DNA from 3 places in the Actinoplanes sichuanensis genome. Region 1 is predicted to be linked to each of the others. Evidence: riboswitches for the same ligand, from Rfam matches in the RefSeq annotation. Region 1 holds a riboswitch; each other region holds the start of a gene.

What was found. Region 1 has a riboswitch for cobalamin ahead of cobN (cobaltochelatase subunit CobN). Riboswitches for the same ligand answer to the same signal wherever they lie in the genome.
Region 2: another riboswitch for cobalamin. It lies ahead of Q0Z83_RS26250 (ribonucleoside-diphosphate reductase subunit alpha); the one in region 1 lies ahead of cobN (cobaltochelatase subunit CobN).
Region 3: another riboswitch for cobalamin. It lies ahead of metE (5-methyltetrahydropteroyltriglutamate--homocysteine S-methyltransferase); the one in region 1 lies ahead of cobN (cobaltochelatase subunit CobN).

What each region holds. Positions count from the first base shown of each region.
Region 1 covers NZ_AP028461.1:11,163,479-11,170,034, reverse strand. The annotation lists gene Q0Z83_RS51360 (hypothetical protein) at 1-33, opposite strand, end outside; gene Q0Z83_RS51355 (hypothetical protein) at 37-954, opposite strand; gene cobN (cobaltochelatase subunit CobN) at 1,254-4,784, opposite strand; cobalamin riboswitch at 4,819-4,944, opposite strand; gene Q0Z83_RS51345 (precorrin-3B synthase) at 5,049-6,556, shown strand, end outside.
Region 2 covers NZ_AP028461.1:5,696,378-5,702,933, reverse strand. The annotation lists gene Q0Z83_RS26275 (GNAT family N-acetyltransferase) at 1-530, shown strand, start outside; gene Q0Z83_RS26270 (NUDIX hydrolase) at 515-985, opposite strand; gene Q0Z83_RS26265 (cupin domain-containing protein) at 1,658-2,143, opposite strand; gene Q0Z83_RS26260 (NAD(P)-dependent alcohol dehydrogenase) at 2,154-3,194, opposite strand; gene Q0Z83_RS26255 (DUF4334 domain-containing protein) at 3,198-3,665, opposite strand; cobalamin riboswitch at 3,818-4,003, shown strand; gene Q0Z83_RS26250 (ribonucleoside-diphosphate reductase subunit alpha) at 4,129-6,483, shown strand; gene Q0Z83_RS26245 (ribonucleotide-diphosphate reductase subunit beta) at 6,483-6,556, shown strand, end outside.
Region 3 covers NZ_AP028461.1:4,639,341-4,645,896, reverse strand. The annotation lists gene metE (5-methyltetrahydropteroyltriglutamate--homocysteine S-methyltransferase) at 1-1,831, opposite strand, end outside; cobalamin riboswitch at 1,947-2,155, opposite strand; gene Q0Z83_RS21380 (non-ribosomal peptide synthetase) at 2,300-6,556, shown strand, end outside.

The DNA of each region.
Region 1 (6,556 bases):
TCGACCAGGCCGCCCGGAGCTTGGCGAGGACACCGATCACCGCCGGTAGAACTGACCAAGAGTGATGGGCAGCGCCAGCAGCTCCTCGATCGACATCCGGTCGATCAGCTGGTGCCATGTCTGTCGTACCGCATCGATGTCGACGGTTCCCGACCCGTGCGGATGCAACGATGTGGTGCTCGCCGGTCGTATCGTCGGCGTGGGCGGTTCCAGAGGCGCATACGGATCGAGCGTCACATTGTTGTTCTCGGCCCACTTCTTGACCTCATCGGCGACCTTGCCGTTGCGGAAGGAAGCCCATGCGGGGCCGATCGGCATCGTCCTGACGAGCCGAGTGAACTCCTGCAGCGGCCGATCGGTGCCGAGCGCGTCGGCCAGCTGCTCTCGGTCACTCGCGCTGTTCTGCACCGCCAGGAACTTTCTGGCCCAGTTCAACTGGAGGTCGAGGGACACCGGCTCGATCTTGGGGAACCGTCCATCGCTCGTCTCGATCCGACGGCGCAACTCACGCATCTCGTCGTCATCAGTCGGAAGCACCCGCCGCGCTACACCGTTGTCCAAATCGAAGACACGGCTGATGCCCGGCGTCCAGTCCATGAAGGTGCCCCAGAGATCGGCTCGGATCCGACTCTGCACCGGGCGTATAGACGGCACAGGCGCCGTCTCCCGCTCGGGCAGGACGACATCGAGGTCCGGACCAGACACGGCACCACGCAGTTCCACTCGGCCGGCCTTCTGCGCGGCGTTGAGAAAGTCACGGAACTTGTCGAAGCCATAGTCGGCCTCGTTGAAGCCGCCGAGCATCGTTACCAAGCGCGGCTTGATGCCGGCTGACCGCATCGAACGGCCGGTAGACTGCATCTCACCGACCACGCTGACCAGCGCGTCGAAGGCACGCTCGATGCTCGGCGCAGACGGACTGCGGGGCGGCAGGGAGGGGGGAAGGAATTCCACAACTTGCCTCTCAGTGTGAGGTGCATATACAGAAAGCCGAAAGATCGGCTTCCTGTAGTGCACACAATTCACACTGCCGATGGCATAAGCAGAGTGGTGTGCCAGGGCGGACGAACCGAATCCTGGACGGAGCCCCACGAGTGCCCACCCGCGTAGCTCCCTGCACCTGCTCTGCGACCCGAAGGGGTCGGCCCTTCAAGCGAAGAGCCTGGGCAATGTACTTAGACTTCACCTCAGTCAGACCGAGGCATTAGAAACCTACCTCGGCATATAACCTTCGTCAAGCCGGGCCAGCACCGTTACGCCGGCCCGTCCTCCAGGTCGCCCTCCGTCTCCAGGTAGAGCTGCTGGAGGGCGGCCAGCGTCTCCGGCTCCGGCGAGTCCCACAGTTTGCGGTCGGCCGCCTCCAGCAGGCGCTCGGTGATGCCGTGCAGCGCCCACGGGTTGGACTGGCGCATGAACTCCTGGTTCTCCGCGTCCAGCACGTAGCTCGCCGCGAGCTGCTCATACATCCAGTCGGTGACCACACCCGCGGTCGCGTCGTAGCCGAACAGGTAGTCGACCGTCGCGGCCAGCTCGAACGCGCCCTTGTAGCCGTGCCGGCGCATCGCGGCGATCCAGCGTGGGTTCACCACCCGGGCCCGGAAGATCCGGGCGGTCTCCTCGGTCAGGCTGCGGGTCCGTGCCTGGTCCGGGTTGGTGGAGTCACCGATGTACGCGGCGGGCGCCTTACCGGTCAGCGCGCGCACCGTGGCGATCATGCCGCCGTGGTACTGGAAGTAGTCGTCCGAGTCGATGATGTCGTGCTCGCGGGTGTCGATGTTCTTCGCGGCCACGTCGATCCGCCGGTAGGCGTTCTCCATGTCCCCGCGGGCCGGAACCCCGTCCAGGTCACGGCCGTAGGCGAACCCGCCCCACACCGCATACACCTCGGCCAGGTCGGCGTCGTCCCGCCAGTTCCGGCTGTCCATCAGAGGCAGGATGCCGGCACCGTACGCCCCGGGGCGGGACCCGAAGATCCGCGTCCGCGCCCGTCGCCAGTCGCCGTGCTCACTCTGGTCGCGCAGCGCGTGCTCGCGGACGTAGTTGTCCGGCTCGTCGAGCTCGGCGATCAGCTTGAAGGCGTCGTCGAGCAGCGCCACCACGTGCGGGAACGCGTCCCGGAAGAAGCCCGAGATGCGGACCGTCACGTCGATGCGAGGACGGCCCAGTTCCTCGGCTGTGATCGGCTCCAGCCCGGTGACGCGCCGGGACGCCGGGTCCCAGATCGGGCGGACCCCGATCAGGGCCAGAATCTCGGCGATGTCGTCGCCCGCGGTCCGCATGGCGCTGGTCCCCCAGGCGGAGAGGCCGACCGAGCGGGGCCACTCGCCGTGGTCGGCGCGGTAGCGGTCGAGCAGCGACTCGGCCATCGCCTGGCCGGTCTCCCAGGCGAGCTGGCTGGGGATCGCCTTCGGGTCGACCGAGTAGAAGTTACGGCCGGTGGGCAGCACATTGATCAGGCCGCGCAGCGGGGAGCCGCTGGGACCGGCCGGGACGTAACCGCCGTCGAGCGCGTGCAGGACGTGGGTGAGCTCGTCGGTGGTCTTGGCGAGCCGGGGCACCACCTCGGTGGCGGCGAACTCCAGGACACGCACCACGTCTTGATTGTCGGAGATATCGGGAATGGCCGTCGGCCAGCCGGCCTCTTCCATCTTCGTGATCAACTCGCGGGCTTCCGCCTCCACCCGATCGGTCTCCGCGGTGGACGCGTCCTCGGTCAGGCCCAGCGCCTCCCGCAGACCCGGCAGGGCCGCCACCTTGCCCGCCCACATCTGCCTGGCCCGCAGCATGGCCAGCACCAGATTGATCCGCGCCTCGCCGGTCGGGGCCGCACCGAGCACGTGTAGCCCGTCGCGGATCTGGACGTCCTTGACCTCACACAGCCATCCGTCGATGTGCATGATGAAGTCGTCGAACTCCTCGTCGTCAGGCCGATTGGCCTGGCCGAGGTCGTGGTCCATCTTGGCGGCCTGGATCAGGGTCCAGATCTGCGCGCGGATCGCCGGTAGCTTCGCCGGGTCGAGAGCCGCGATGTTGGCGTGCTCGTCGAGAAGCTGCTCCAGCCGGGCGATGTCACCGTAGGACTCGGCGCGGGCCATCGGCGGGATCAGGTGGTCGACCAGGGTGGCGTGCGCCCGGCGCTTGGCCTGGGTGCCCTCGCCCGGGTCGTTGACCAGGAACGGGTAGATCAGCGGCAGGTCGCCGAGCGCCGCGTCGGTGCCGTCCGAAGCGGACATGCCGACGTTCTTGCCGGGCAGCCACTCCAGGTTGCCGTGCTTGCCGACGTGCACGACGGCGTGCGCGCCGAACTCGTCGGCCAGCCACCGATACGCTGCCAGGTAGTGATGCGACGGCGGCAGGTCGGGGTCGTGGTAGATCGCGACCGGGTTGGCACCGAAACCGCGCGGCGGCTGCACCATCACCACGATGTTCTCGTCGCGAAGCGCGGCCAGCACGATGTCGCCGCCGTCGGTGTACAGCTCGCCGGGGGGCGGCCCCCAGTGCTGCACGACGCTCTCCCGGAAGTCCTCCGGCAGCGTCACGAACCAGGACTCGTAGGCCGAACCCGAGATCCGGACCTTGTTCTCCGAGAGCTGCTCCTCGGTCAGCCAGTCGGGATCCTGGCCACCGGCGGCGATCAGCGTGTGGATCAGGCCGTCGCCGTCGTAGTCGGCGAAGGAACCGACCTGGTATCCGCGCTCCTTGAAGGCCTTGATCAACGCGACCGTCGACGCCGGAGTGTCCAGACCGACCGCATTGCCGATCCGGGAGTGCTTGGTCGGGTAGGCCGACAGCATCAATGCGATGCGCCGCTCGGCCGGTGGCACGTGCCGCAGCCGGGCGTGCGCGACCGCGATCCCGGCCACCCGCAGCGCCCGCTCCGGGTCGGCGACGTAGACCGAAAGACCGTCCTCGTCGATCTCCTTGAACGAGAACGGCACCGTGATGATCCGCCCGTCGAACTCGGGAATCGCCACCTGCGTCGCCGCGTCCAGCGGGGAGAGACCGTCGTCGCTGGCCTCCCACGCGGCCCGCGAGCTGGTCAGGCACAGGCCCTGGAGGATCGGCACGTCCAGGTCGGCGAGCACGCCCACATCCCACGCCTCGTCGTCACCGCCCGCGCTCGCCGTGGCCGGACGGGTGCCGCCGGCGGCCAGAACCGTCACCACCAGCGCGTCCGCCTTGCGTAGCTCGGCCAGCAGATCCGGCGGAGCGGTCCGTAGTGAGGCCGTGAAGATCGGCAGCGCGCGGCCACCCTTGGCCTCGATCGCCCGGCACAGCGCCTCGACGAACGCGGTGTTGCCGGCCATGTGGTGGGCGCGGTAGTAGAGCACCGCGACCGTCTCCCGGCCGGTGCTCTCCGGCCTGGGCAGGACACCCCACTGTGGGGTCTCGACCGCCGGGGCGAAGCCGTTGCCGGTCAGCAGCACCGTGTCGGAGAGGAAGTCGTGCAGCGCCGCGAGGTTTTCCGCACCGCCCTGCGCCAGGTAGGTGTGCGCGTCCGCGGCGACACCGGCCGGCACCGTGGACAGTTTCATCAGGTCTGCGTCGGGCGCCTGCTCACCACCGAGGACGACCACCGGCCGGCCGCTCGCGAGCAGCGCGTCGATGCCCTCCTCCCAGGCCCGGCGGCCACCGAGGATGCGCACCACCACGAGATCGACCCCGTCGAGGAGGGCGGGCAGGTCGTCGACAGCGGTGCGAGCCGGGTTGGCCGGGCGCCACGCCGAGCCGCTGGCACGGGCGCTGAGCAGGTCGGTGTCGGACGTCGACAGCAGCAGGAACACAGCGCACTCCCCCTCGGGGTCCGCGCCCCGGGTAGACGGACATCACGGCGACCGGAGTTTCTGGCTCCCAGAGAATCCCCTGGTGACAGTGGCGGGACCGCGCCGGACTCACACCGGCTTCCTCCGCGGCGTCGCCGCTCGTTGGCCCCTAACCTTTCCGAACCCCGGTGTCCCGCGTCAAGGTGGAACGGCCGCTGTGACGCTCCCGACCCACCGCACGACGGAGGTGAATTCCTGTCGGGGGCCCGCCGTAGTATCCGGGCCATGACTCCCCGTTGGTCGGACACCGACGCCTGTCCCGGCGCGCTGCGGCTGCACGCCGCGGCCGACGGCATGCTGGCCCGGGTGCGGCTGCCCGGGGGGATGCTGTCCGGGGCTCAGCTGCGCTCGCTGCGCGAGCTGGCCGAGGAGTTCGGCGACGGCGGTCTGGAGCTGACCTCCCGGGCCAACCTGCAGCTCAGAGCATTGCGACAGAGCGATGCGCCGGCCTTGGCGGTCCGGTTGCGGTCGGCGGGCCTGCTGCCTTCTCAGACCCATGACAACGTACGGAACATCGCGGCGCCCCCGCTATCGGGATCCACGGTCCGCGCTCTCGTAGGTCGGCTCGACCTCGCGCTCCAGGCTGACGCCGCGCTTGCCGCCCTGCCCGGCAAGTTCCTCTTCGCCATCGGTCAGGTCCCGCTGGCCGCCGACGTGGCCGCGGTCCCGACCGGCCCCGCCCCACGCCCGACCGTGGCCGGTGCGGTCGTTCCGCGACCCCGGCCGGCGTCCGGCGACGACCTGTTCGTGATTCGGCTCGGTGGGCATGACACCGGGCTGCGAGCCGATCCTGACGACGTCGTGCCCGTGCTCCTCGCCGCCGCCCACGCGTTCCTGGCCGAGCGGGAGGCACAGCGGTCCAGCGGGGCGGCGGCATGGCGGCTGCGTGAGCTGGCCGACGGCCCGGCCCGGGTCTCGGCGCGGCTGGTGGCGGCGCTCGGCCTGCCGCCCGTTCCGGTCGAGGTAGCGACGCCTGTCGACGCCTCGGAGCCCGGAGACCTGATCGGCGTGGTGCCCCAGGCGGACGGGCTCTCGGCGGTGGCCGCGCTGGTGCCGTTGGGTCGGCTCAATGACGTACCGCTGAGGGTTTTGGAAGACGCCGACCTGCTGGTCGTGACGCCGTGGCGCGGGGTCGTGGTGGCCGATCTGACGCCGTCGGCGGCCGAGACCTGGGCGGACCGCCTGGCCACCGCCGGTCTGGCCGTGGCGTCGGGCTCACCGTGGTCCGGGGTGACCGCCTGCGCCGGCCGGCCGGGCTGCGCGAAATCTCTGGCCGACGTGCGTTCCGACGCCACCGCGGCGGCCCGTTTCGTCAACGGCCTCCCGGTGCATTGGGTGGGGTGCGACCGCGCGTGCGGCAGCCCGGCGGGCCCACACGTGCGCGCCGAAGCGACCGCCGACGGCTACCTGATCACTCACCGTCCGGCCGGTGGCGGAGAGCCGGGCGTCCAGATCCCGGTCACCGTCCGTCAGCCGACGGTGCCCGGTGGCCGGTTCCCGGTCGAGGATTCCGGCCCGGTCGGACCATCGACCTCGAGCCCGCGACCACCGAGGATCGGCATTCCCACACTGCTCACGGTCACGGCGGAAGGCCGGCCGGACGCAACCGATCCGAACGGCTCGGCCGGAACCGAAAGGCCGAACAAGACGGCCGGAGCGAAACGGCCACGCAAGGCGGCCGGAGCGGCTCGGCCAGCCGAGACGGCCGGAGCGAAACGGCCAGGCGAGACGGC
Region 2 (6,556 bases), 5.5 Mb from region 1:
TGACAGTCCAGGAGGCCGAGACCTGCCTGGACCGGGCGAAACTGGCCCACGCCAGGTTCCTCACCGGTTCCGGCGACCACGACGAGGAGTTGCCGCTGCTGGATCGGGCGGTCGCCCTGTTCCGCCGGGCCGGTGACGTGACGGGCGAGGCCGAGGCGCTGTGCTGGACCGGCATCTTCCACCAGGTGGTGCGCCAGGACGACACCGAGGCGGTGCCGTTCTACCGGCAGGCCGCCGAGCGCGGTGATCCGCTGACGCGTTCGTTCGCACTGCGGCACCTGGGTGTCGCCGAGCATCGGGCAGGCAATCTGACGGCCGCCCGCGAGTTGCTGGAGGAGTCGACAGCAATACGCCGCGAGCACGACTTCCCGATCGGCATCGCGGCGAACCTGGTGGGGCTGATCTACATCGCGGCCGCCGAGGGCCGCGACACCACCGAGATGATCACCGAGGCGCGTGCGCTGGCGACGGCGGCCGGCGCGACGTCCGTCTTGGCCGAGGTGGAGGAGGCGGCTCAGGCGACATCGTAACCTTCCTCCAGATAGGCGCAGATCCCGGCTTCGCGGGCCCGAATCGCCGCGGCGATCCGCCGCGCGAGCAGCGGCGACAGTCTCTCGCCGGCCTCCGCCTCGGTGCACCAGGCCCATCCGCGCAGTTCGTCGGCGGGCAGACGAATGGCGTCACCATCCGCGACGGTGCCGCCATCAAAGATCAACATCAATCCTTCGGTACGGCCATCGCGCGGCCCGATCCAGTCGACGACGAGCACGCGCCCGACGTCGACGGAAAGCCCCAGTTCCTCGCGGATCTCGCGCTGAGCCGCAGCCCGAGGCGACTCATCGGCTTCGACGCACCCACCGGGAACCTCCCAGTCCGGTTTGTACGACGGCTCAACCAACAGCACCCGCCCCCGCCCATCCCCGAACAGCACCCCGGCCCCCATCCGCTTACGCGGCAACGTGGCAGTCCACTCAGCAGCACTCACCGCCCGAGGCTATCCGCCGCCCACTCACTGCCCGAGGCTATCCGCCACCTCGTCCCGCCACGTCGTTACGCACGCCTATGTTCACCGGCTACTTCCAGCCGACTTCGACATATCGCCGACCACTCGGCCTCCGCAGGAGTCCCCTCAGCGTCCCCAAACGACGGGACGGTAATTTGTCGGCGGATCTCGATGTCTAGGGAGACGCCAAGATGACGACCGAACACCCTGGTCAGGAGCCTGCTGACAGCCTGTCGGTGGAGATTTCGGATGACCAGCTCGTCGCGATGCTGGTCGACCGGGCCGCGGCAAGGATCTGAAGCTGAGGGCCTGGCAAACGGCCGGCTGATCTTGATCTGTGAGTTGATGAGTGGGTGGCCGGGTCGAGGCGGCCTTCGAGGCGGTCTGGAGGGCGTCCAGAGGTGCTTTGCCGCGCTGCCGCCAGCCAGCGCCGGTCGGGTCGAGACTCACCAGGGCCAGGTAGATGCATTTCAGAGGCGGCGGTTTCGGTCGGGATGTGGCCGTAGGCCCGGATGGGGCAGGTGCTCTTGGGGTCGGCGGTCTCATTCGGGAAGTGGCCGCGAGCCTGGGCCGGAGTTCTGGTGGGCGTCGGGTGACGATCGATCGAAGCGGTCGTCACCCGACGCCGCCGCGGCGGGTGGATGCGGTGCCGGGTCAGTCGAGCCAGATGTTGTCGTGCTTCGCGTAGAACTCGGCTCGTTCGGTTTCGGTCATCTCGTCGACGTGTGCGATTCCCTCGAAATAGCTTTCCCGTGGGGCTCCGGGGGAGAAGTGCAGCAGCATCGACACCGGGGCGCCGGACCGGTTCTTGAAGCCGTGAATGCCGCCGATCGGCACGTGCACCCAATCGCCCGGTTCGGCCTCGATCCACTTGTCGCCGTTGAAGATGTTCATGACGCCGGACAGGATGTAGAACGACTCGCTGATCGTACGGTGGAAATGGGGGTTCGGGCCGGTCACGCCCGGGCCGCACTCCCACCGGTAGAGGCCGAAGAGACCGCCCGTGGACGCACCCGTGGCCAGGTGGTGCACCCTGGTGCCGTTGTTCGGGTAGACGAACTCGGGTGGTGTGCCCGCGGGCCGGTAGAGAGCCGTCTTCTCACCGGTTACCCCGTGGTACCGCGGTGGTGGATAAGTCATAGATCAATGTCTACCCGAAAGTCAGCACCGGTTTGACGACCTTTCCGGCGGCGGCGTCCCGTGCGGCTGACTCGATGGCCTCGAACGGGTATTCGGTGATCAGTTTCTCCACCGGGAGTCGTCCGAGACGGTGCAGGTCGACCAGTTGCGGCAGGAACACGGCAGGGGTGGCGTCGCCCTCGATGACACCGCGGATGCGCAGGCCGTTGTACATCACGGTCATGATGTCGAATTCGGCTTTCGTGCCGAGGCCGACCAGCGCGAGCGTGCCGCGGCGGCGCAGCAGCCCGATGGCCTGGGCGATCACGTCGGCCCGGCCGGTCGTGTCGATGACGTGGTGGGCGGTTTTGGGTTCGGTGCCGGCCGCGCCGAGTTCGACGGCCAGCTCACGGCGCGCGGCGACCGGGTCGACGGCGATCACCTCGCAGCCCAGCGAGACGGCGGCCATCACCGCGGACAGGCCGACACTGCCGGCTCCGAACACGAGAACCGTCTCGCCGGGGGAGGGGCGGAGCACGTTGAGGACGGTTCCGGCGCCGGTCTGAACGCTGCAACCGAGCGGCGCGGCTACTGTGGGTGACAAAGTGGGCGGTACCCGTACCACATTGGTTTGATAGGCCAGCAGATGTGTCGCAAAGCTGGACTGGCCGAAGAAGTTGCCGAAGACTTTGTCTTCGCCGCTGGTCAGCGGTGTGCTGCCGTCGGCGCGCGTGCCGCGCATGTTGAGATCGCTGAGCAGGCAGTACGCCGGATGGCCGGCCCGGCACAGTTCGCACTGCCCGCAACTGCGGTAACTCACCGCAACCGTGTCGCCGACGGTGACCGTGGTGACCGCGTCGCCGACCGCTTCGACGACGCCGGCGCCCTCGTGGCCGAAGACCATCGGGGAGATCCGGGCCGGCCAGCGTCGCCGCATGCTGAGGTCGGTGTGGCAGATGCCGGCCGCGGTGACCCGGATCAGCACCTCGTCGGCGCGCGGCGGTTCGAGGTCGAGGTCACGGAGGGTGAAGGGTCCGCCGGCCGTTTCGACGAGTGCCGCCCGGATGCGCACCGGTCAGTCCCGTTCGAGGACGAAGTAGTAGTGCCGGCCGGCGTCGAGCACGCCCTTGCCGTTCATCACGCCGAGCAGGGTGTCGTCGTCGACGCGTTTGAAGTGGTCGAGGACCGGTTGTCCGTCGTAGACCATGGTCGCGGTCGCCTCGCCACGGAACTCGACGGTCCACAGGCCGGCGCCGCCCTTGGCGCGTTCCTCGTCGTCGAACAGGTCGCCGTCGTCGTCGCGGCAGACCAGTGGCGCGACTTCGGTGAGTGAGGTGAAGCGTTTGCCGTACCACCGGATCTTTGGAAGATAACCCTCGAAACGGTGTCCGCTCACGAATTCGCTGCCCCGCCATTGGCCGAGGATCTCTTCGGGGCGGACTGTCGGCAGGGCGGCCCAGAGGGCGTCGAGTTCATCGATGGTGGTCTTTCCGGCATCGGCGCGGATGTCGGCGATGCGGCTGCGAGCGGTTGCGGCGTCCATGTCCCACCCCTCTTATTGGCGTCCCGCCAATATAGGGCGGCGGTCGTCGCGGGCGCTACGGGGCGATTGCGGTACCGCCGGGGAGTGACATGGTCAACACACCATGTTGGGTTAGGAAATTCGGATGTCGCCCATATATGGTGGCCCACGCAGCTGGTTCGGACAGGTCGCACAGGCCTGCCCGAGGCAACAAGGGAACCCGGTGCAAATCCGGGACTGCCCCGCAGCGGTGAGTGGGAACGAAAGTCGTCATCAAGCACTGGGCATCGCGAAGAAGCCTGGGAAGCGACGGCCGGTAGGACCGAGCTGGACGCCCACGAGTCCGAAGACCTGCCAGCGCGCCGCACGCCACCGTGGTGTGCGGCGGTCGAAGGCCGCGTGGGACGGCCGACGCCGAAGCGTCCCCGCATGCCCGGGGACCGTTGGTGTCTGCCCCCGCGCGCCCAGCTCGCGAGGAGAGGGCATGACACTCACGCCGCAGAAAGCGGGCGTGCCGGAGCAGCGACGGCACGTGATGCAGGTGCGCAAACGAAACGGCGACCTGGAGCCGGTCGACGTCAACAAGATCGTCAAGGCGGTCGAGTTGTGGGTCGCCGACCTCGGCGAGGTCGACCCGCTGCGCGTGGCGACAAAGACCATCAGCGGGTTGTACGACGGAGCGACCACCGCTGAGCTCGACAAACTCTCGATCCAGACGGCCGCTGAGCTGATCGGCGAGGAGCCGCAGTATTCGAAGCTGGCGGCTCGGCTGCTCGCCGCGTACGTCGACAAGGAGGTCCGCCTCCAGGGCGTGGCGAGTTTCAGCCAGTCGATCCGGTACGCGCACGGCCTCGGTCTGATCGGGGACGAGACCGCCGCATTCGTGGCCGCCAATGCCCGGAAACTCGACGACGCCGTGGACGCCGACGGTGATCTGCGGTTCGAGTATTTCGGGCTGCGCACGGTCGCCGACCGCTATCTGCTGCGCCATCCGCATGAGCGGCTGGTGGTGGAGACGCCACAGTATTGGCTGTTGCGAGTCGCCTGCGGCCTGTCGAAGGACGCGCGGGAGGCGATCGGGTTCTATCGGCTGATGTCGTCGCTGGCCTATCTGCCCAGCTCGCCGACCCTGTTCAACTCGGGGACCCGGCACACCCAGATGTCGTCGTGTTTCCTGGTCGACTCGCCGAAGGACGAACTCGACTCCATCTACGAGCGGTACCACCAGGTCGCGAAGCTGTCGAAATTCTCCGGCGGTATCGGGATCGCGTGGTCGCGGATCCGCGGCCGGGGCGCGCTGATTCGCGGCACGAACGGCCGGTCGAACGGCATCGTCCCGTTCCTGAAGACCCTCGACGCCGGGGTGGCGGCGGTCAATCAGGGCGGCCGGCGCAAGGGCGCGGCGTGTATCTATCTGGAGCCGTGGCACCCGGACGTCGAGGAGTTCCTGGAACTGCGCGACAACACCGGCGAGGAATCCCGGCGCACCCACAACCTCAATCTGGCCAACTGGATCCCGGACGAGTTCATGCGCCGGGTCGAGGCCGACGAGGAATGGTCGCTGATCGACCCGTCCGACGCCCCGGAGCTGCCCGATGTGTTCGGCGAGGCGTTCACCGAGGCCTACCGTGCGGCCGAGAAGAAGGCCGTCAAAACCGTCAAAGCCCGGGATCTGTACGGGCGGATGATGCGCACCCTCGCACAGACCGGCAACGGGTGGATGACGTTCAAGGATCGGTCGAACGCGCTGTCCAACCAGACCGGGGAGCCGGGCAACACGATCCACCTGTCCAACCTGTGCACCGAGATCCTCGAGGTCAACAACGACGACGAGACGGCGGTATGCAATCTCGGGTCGATCAATCTCGATGCACATGTCACCGTCGACGGTGTCGACTGGGAGAGATTGCGGGAAACCGTCCGGACGGCCGTCGTCCACCTGGACCGGGTCATCGACATCAACTATTACCCGTCGCCGCAGGCCGCTGCGTCGAATCCGCGCTGGCGTCCGGTCGGGCTCGGGCTGATGGGTCTTCAGGACGCGTTCTTCACGTTGCGGCTGCCGTTCGACTCCGACGAAGCGCGTTCGCTCTCCACCCGCGTTCAGGAGGAGATCTTCCTGACCGCTCTGGAGACGTCGGCCGATCTGGCCGCGCGGTTCGGCGCGCATCCGGCCTACGCCGAGACGCGTGCCGCCAAGGGGCGATTGCACCCTTCGCTCTGGGGTGCCGAGGTGTCGCAGGTTTCGCGCTGGGAGGACCTGCACGCCCGGATCGCCGAGCACGGGCTGCGCAATTCGCTGCTGATCGCGATCGCGCCGACGGCGACGATCGCGTCGATCGCCGGCGCCTACGAATGCATCGAGCCGCAGGTCTCCAACCTGTTCAAACGGGAGACGATGTCCGGCGAGTTCCTGCAGATCAACACCTATCTGGTACGGGAGTTGAAGTCCCGCGGACTGTGGACCGCCGCCATTCGGGAGCAGATCAAGCGGGCCGAAGGTTCCGTGCAGGGCATCACCGAACTCCCGGCCGATGTGCGGGAACTGTTCCGGACGGCGTGGGAACTGCCGCAGAAGTCGCTCATCGAACTCGCCGCCGCCCGGGCGCCGTTCATCGACCAGTCGCAGTCACTGAACCTGTTCATGGCCGCGCCGACCATCAACAAACTGTCGTCGATGTACCTCTACGCATGGAAGGCCGGTCTCAAGACCACCTACTACCTGCGTTCCCGCCCGGCGACCCGGATCCAGCAGGCGACCGTCTCGGTGATCCCGGCGCTGACCCCCGCCGAAGCCTGCTCCCTGGAAAACCCCGAATCATGTGAGGCCTGCCAGTAATGCTGCTCGACCCCGGAATGGACCTGACCCTGCGACCGATGAAGTACCCGCACTTCTTCGACAGGTTCAAGGA
Region 3 (6,556 bases), 5.6 Mb from region 1:
GCAGGTAGGACTCCTGATCGGCGTGGCGCAGCGGCAGCGTCTCGCGCAGAGCGGGCTCGTCGACCTGGATCACCCGGATCCCGGCCGCCTCCAGGTCGACGGTCTCGTCCCGCAACGCCAGCGCCACCTGGTCGGCGGTGTCACTCAGCGGCTGGTCGGTGCGCACGAACGACCACGCCAGAATGGTGACCGGCCCGGTGAGCATGCCCTTGACCGGCTTGGCCGTCAGCGACTGGGCGTACCCCGACCACTCGACGGTCATCGGCGCCTTGCGGGCCACGTCTCCGTAGATGATCGGCGGCCGCACGCACCGGGAGCCGTACGACTGGACCCAGCCGTGGTCGGTCGCTGCGAACCCGTCGAGCTGCTCGCCGAAGTACTGGACCATGTCGTTGCGTTCCGGCTCGCCGTGCACCAGCACGTCCAGCCCCAGCTGTTCCTGCAGGCGGATGACGTGTTCGACCTCGGCCCGCATCCGCGCCGTGTAACCGTCGGCGTCCAGCCGGCCGGCCCGCAGTTCGGCGCGGGCCTTGCGCAGCTCGGCTGTCTGCGGGAACGACCCGATGGTCGTGGTCGGCAACTCCGGCAGGTTCAGGTGCGCCTGCTGGAGGGCGGCCCGTTCCACAAAGGGTGCACGTCGCCGCGCGGCGGGGGAGAGGGCGGCCAGGCGGGTGCGCACGTCACCGTTGCGCCATACGTGCGGACCGCCGGGCAGCGGTACGGGCACATGCGCCGTTCCATCGCGCAGCGCCTTGCCGAGCAGCACCACCTCGTCGACCTTCTGCCGGGCGAACGCCAGCCGTTCGAACAGTTCCGGCGCCAGCCGGGTCTCCACTGACAGGTCGACCGGCACGTGCAGCAGCGAACAGGAGGTGGACACGGCCACATGGTCGGCCAGAGCGGTGACGGTCGCGCCGTTGGTGATCGCGGCCCGCAGGTCGGTGCGCCAGATGTTGTGCCCGTCGACGAGCCCGGCCACGATGATCCGCCCGGCGAGTGGCCCGGAGGCGGCGAGCTTGCGCAGGTTACCGGGCCCGGCGACCAGGTCCAGGCCGATCGCCTCGACCGGGGTGTCGAGCAGAGCGCTCAGGGCGCCACGGATCTCCCCGAAATAGGTGGCCACGAAGATGCGGGGCCGGTTGGCCAGCTCCCCGAGCCGGGTGTAAGCGCGGCGAAGCCCTTCGACCTCGGCCGGAGTGCGGTCGGCCACATACGCCGGCTCGTCGAGCTGCACCCAGCCCACGCCTGCGTCGGCGAGCGCGTTGAGGATCCGCGCGTACGCGTCGACCAGGTCGTCGAGGCGCGCGAACGGGTCTGCGCCCTTGGCCAGTAGCAGGAACGTCGCCGGACCGACCAGCACCGGACGCGTCTCGATACCCAGGGCGCGCGCTTCGGCGTACTCGGAGAGGGCCTTGGTGGGGTTGGCTTTGAAGACCGTGTCCGCGTCGATCTCCGGAACCAGGTAGTGGTAGTTCGTCGCGAACCACTTGGTCAGTTCCAGCGCGGGTTCGGCGTCCACGCCGCGTGCCATCGCGAAGTAGGTGTCCAGGCCGGACAGGCCGAGCCGGGCGAACCGGGCCGGGATCGCGCCGACCGCGACCGCGGTGTCCAGGACATGGTCGTAGTAGGAGAACGTGTTCGACGGGATCGAGTCGAGGCGGGCGTTGCGCAGCTGCTGCCACACCTCGGCCCGCAGCCCGGCGGCGGTCTTCTCGAGGTCGTCGGCGTCGATGGTGCCGGCCCAGTAGGCCTCGACGGCCTTCTTCAGTTCCCGGTTGGTGCCGATGCGCGGATAGCCGAGCACGGTGCTCTGCCCGAAGGTGTTACTCACCAGGGATTTCCTTCCCTCGAAGTGCCCGGCGGGCACGTGAGGGTCAGGGGAAGACGCGGCCGAGGGCCGGCTTCCGCCCTGGTCCTCCCGAGAGACCGCCGGCGGCGCCCACCGGACGACGGGCGCAGTGTTGGCAGGTCTTCGGACTCGCGGGCACGGCGTCACGCCTCCTACCGGCCGTCGCTTCCCAGACCCTGCGGTCCAGTGCTTGATGACGGCTTTCGTTCCCACTCACCGCTGCGGGGCAGTCCCGGTCTCGCACCGGGTTCCCTCTTACGACACCCCGCCTGGCTGACGGGGTGAACCAGCACCGCCCGCCATCCTAGCCGTGCCGCGGACCCGTTCTGCAAGGCGTTGCAAGGTTAGCCTAACCTTCATTAGGGTTGTGGCGATCGTTGCTTCGGTTGGCTCGGTCTGGTCTCAAGAGAAGTGGGTGTGCTTCCGTTGACGGCTTCTGATCGTGTGGAGTTGACCGCGAGTCAGCGTGGTAACTGGGTGGCTCGGCGGCTTGCGCCGGAGCCCTCGGTGTTTCGTGCCGGTCAGTTGTTGTGGTTGGACGGTGTGGTCGATCCGGCCGTTTTCGTGGCGTCGGTGGGTGCTGTTTTCGCGGAGACCGACGCGCTGCGAGTGCGTTTCGGTGACGTCGGCGGTGTTCCCTTTCAGTACGTGGACACCGGTTCGACTCTGTCGACCGAGGTCGTCGACGTGGGTCATGGCGATGACCGGATTCGGGTGCTGGCCCGTGAGCAGTTGGCCGGGCCGTCGGTTGCGGGGGAGCCGGCGACGTCTTCGACCCTTGTGCGTCGGGAGAACGGCACGTGGGCGTGGATCCTGATCACCGATATCCTGCTCGTCGACGGTTACAGCATTTCTCTTTTCATTCGCCGTGTCGCCGAGGTCTACACCGCGCAGCGGGCCGGGGATACGGTCCCGGATCGCTGGTTCGGGGCCCTGAAAAACGTCACCGACGGTGAGGATCCCGGCGAGTCCGGGGTCGCGTATTGGGATGGCGTCCTCGGTGTCGGGTCGGCCGGCCGTGAGACTGTGGAGGAGTTGTCAGGGGTCTTCGTATCGGCGAGTCGGCCGGTTGTCGTCCCGCTTCCCGAAGACGCCTATGCGCGGGTTCAGCAGTTCGCCCGTGCGGCGCGGGTGTCGTGGACTGATTCCCTGATCGCGTTGTGGGGTGTGTACACCGCGCTGGTCGAGGGTCGTGACTGCGTGGCGGTCCGGGTTCCGCTGATGTTGCGTGACGACCGGGAGTCGTTGCGGACACCGAGCGCGCGCTCGCGGGCGATCCCGGTCGTCACCGAGATCAGCCCCTATCGGACCTTCGAGGATGTGCTTGCGGTCGTCGCAGGCCAATTGAAGGATTCCCGGCGGCACACGACTGTCGAGGATCACCAGCTCGCCCGTTTGTGGCCGAGCGGTCAAGGGTCCTATCTGGGCCTCCCGACGATCAATATCCGGCTTTTCGAATCGACGCCGCGGCTTGGCGATGTCGTCGCGATTCCTGAAACGATCAGTACCGGACCGGTCGGATCACTCGACCTCGCGGTCTACCGCGATCCGGACTCCGGGATCCGGCTGGAGTTGTCCACGGGCTCGGCCACGGGTGATCCGGTGCGGCATGCCGAGCAGTTCAGTCGTTTCCTCGGCGCGGTTCTCGACGGGGCGTCGGGTCTGACCCTGCACCGGCTGGCATCTGATGTCGACGGTCCGGACCCGTCGTGGGTGCGGGGCGAGTCGCTGGATGTGGCGCCGGTGACGGTGGATGAACTGGTGCGCGCTCGGGTCGCGGCGGATCCGGACGCGGTTGCGGTCGTCGCCGACGGTGTCGAACTGACCTATGGCCGGTTCGATGCGCGGGTCAACGCGTTCGCCCACCTTCTGATCGATCAGGGGGTGCGGATCGGGGACCGGGTCGCTGTCGTCATGTCGCGCTCGGTCGATCTGGTGGTGGTGCTGACCGCGGTGCTCCGCGCGGGAGCGGCCTACGTGCCGATCGATCCGGAGTATCCCGCAGGGCGCATCGAACGCATCCTGGACGACGCCGCGCCCGCGCTGGTGATCACCGACCGGCATACTGCTGAGTTGCCGGGACTATGTATCGATGACCGCGACGTTCAGGAGCATCTGAACATCGGTCAGCAGACCGCTCCCGTTCTATCCCGGCCGTTGAATGGCCTGGACGCTGCGGTGGTGATCTTCACGTCGGGCACGACGGGTGATCCGAAGGGTGTCGTTCTGGGGCATCGTGCTCTGGTCAACCGGCTTGTGTGGGGTGGCCGGGTGCTGGACTACACCGCTGACAGTGTGGCGTTGTCGAAGAGTGGTGTGGGTTTCGTCGACGCGGTGACCGAGTTGTTCGGGCCTTTGATCGCCGGTTCGCGGGTCGTGGTCGTGGCCGGGCAGGATCCGGCAGGTCTGCTGGACACGATCGCCCGGCATCGGGTCACGCACCTGTTGACGGTGCCGAGCCTGGCCGATGTCCTGGTCCGCCATGACGAGGCGTCTGCGGCGTTGGCGTCGGTTCGGTCGTGGGTCTCCTCTGGTGAGGCGCTCACCGCCGGCACTGCGAAAAACATGCGGTCGGTTTCGCCGCGGGCGGTGTTGCACAACTTCTACGGTTCGACCGAGGTCACCGGTGACGGCACGGCGACGGTCGTGACCGGCGGTACTGCGATCGGTGTGCCGGTGGCGAATACGACCGCGCATGTTCTGGACGGGTGGTTGCGTCCGGTGCCGGTCGGGGTGGCGGGTGAGCTCTACCTGGGTGGGGTGCAACTCGCGGACGGCTATGTCGGTCGTCCGGGTCTGACGGCCGGCCGGTTCGTGGCCGACCCGTTCAGCGACCGCGGTGCCCGGTTGTATCGCACCGGTGATGTGGTGCGATGGAACCCGCAGGGGCAACTGGAGTACCTGGGTCGTAGTGATGACCAGGTGAAGATCCGTGGGTTCCGGATCGAACTCGACGAGATCCGTACCGTCCTCGAACAACACCCCGACGTGTCGAGTGCCGCGGTCCTCGCGTTGGATCATCCGGCCGGTGGGAAGTACCTCGCGGCCTACGTGACCACGGTCGGGGAAATGGTGCCGGTCGACGCGTTGCGTGACCATCTGGCACGGTCGTTGCCGGATTACATGCTGCCCACCACGTTCACTCGCCTGGACCGATTCCCGGTCACCGCGAACGGGAAACTGGATCGCCGCGCGCTACCGCAGCCGGATCTGACGGCGGGTGCCGCCGACGGCAGGCGACCGGAGACCGACACCGAGATCGCCCTCGCGGGCATCTTCCGTGACGTGCTGCACCTCGGCGACGACATCGATCTCGGCGTCGACAGCGACTTCTTCAGCCTCGGCGGACACTCGCTACTCGCGACCCGGGTCGTCGCCCGCGCCAATGCGCTGCTCGGGACCGCACTCACCCTCCGCGACGTCTTCGACCACCCGCGGATCAGTGAACTCGCCGTCATCGCCGACACCACCGAGGCGGCCGGCACACGAGTCGGTGACCTGCCACGCCCCGCGGTCCTCCCCGTCTCCTACGGGCAACAAGCACTCTGGCTGATCGATCAGTTGGGTGGGCCGGGTGGGCGGTATGTGGTGCCGGTGGTGCTGCGCTTGCGCGGCGCTCTGGATTCCGATGTTCTGATCATGGCGGTACGGGATGTGGTGTCTCGTCACGAGGCGCTGCGCACGCTCCTGGTGGAGAAGGACGGCACGCTACGTCAGGTCGTCATGCCGGCGAACGAAGCAGCCGACCGGCTCGCACTGCCCGTCGAGGATGTCACGGGTGTGGATGCGGCCGGCGTGGATGCGCGTGTGGGCGCGGTGGTGCAGGCCGGGTTCGATCTCGCGGTCGACATCCCGATCCGGGTCGCGCTGCTTCGCACCGGTGATGACGACTGGGTGTTCGTTGTCGCGGTGCATCACCACGCGGTGGACGAGTGGTCGTTCCCGTCGCTGCTGAGCGACCTGTCGACCGCATATCAGGCGCGGGCCGCCGGGCGGGAGCCGGGATGGGCGCCGTTGCGGGCCCAGTACGCGGACTACGCGATCTGGCAACGCGACGTGCTGGGTGAGGCGTCGGATTCGCGGTCGCTGCTCTCCCGGCACCTGGCCTACTGGCGTGACGCCCTCGCGGACGCGCCCGAGGAGTCCACGATCACGCTGGACCGGACCCGGCCGGTGGCGCCGACCCACCGCGGTGCGGATCTGTGGTTCACCGTCGATCAGAAGGTCGTCACCGGCCTGCGTCTGGTCGCGGACGAGCAGGGCGTGAGCATGTTCATGACGCTGCAGGCCGCGACCGCGTTGACCGTCTCGGCGTTGGGCGCCGGCGCGGATGTGGTGATCGGTTCGCCGGCCGGTGGACGTACCGAGGACGGCCTGGAGGACCTGGTCGGATACTTCGTCAACACACTGCCGATCCGGCATCGGTTCCACGCCGGTGACTCGATCACCGACGTTCTGCAGAACACCAGACGAACCGTCCTCGGCGGGTTCGAGCACCAGGCCGCACCCTTCGAAGAGATCACCCGTGCGCTGGGCGCCGGGCGATCCGTCGGCCGTAACCCCCTCTTCCAGACCATGCTCACCCACCGTGTCGCCGACAGCCGCCGTGCGGGCGGCCTGCAGCTCGGGAGTGTCACGGCGACACCGGGTTCCGCGTCGGTGGGCGCGGTCAAGACCGATCTCGACCTCGACATCTTCGATTCGCTC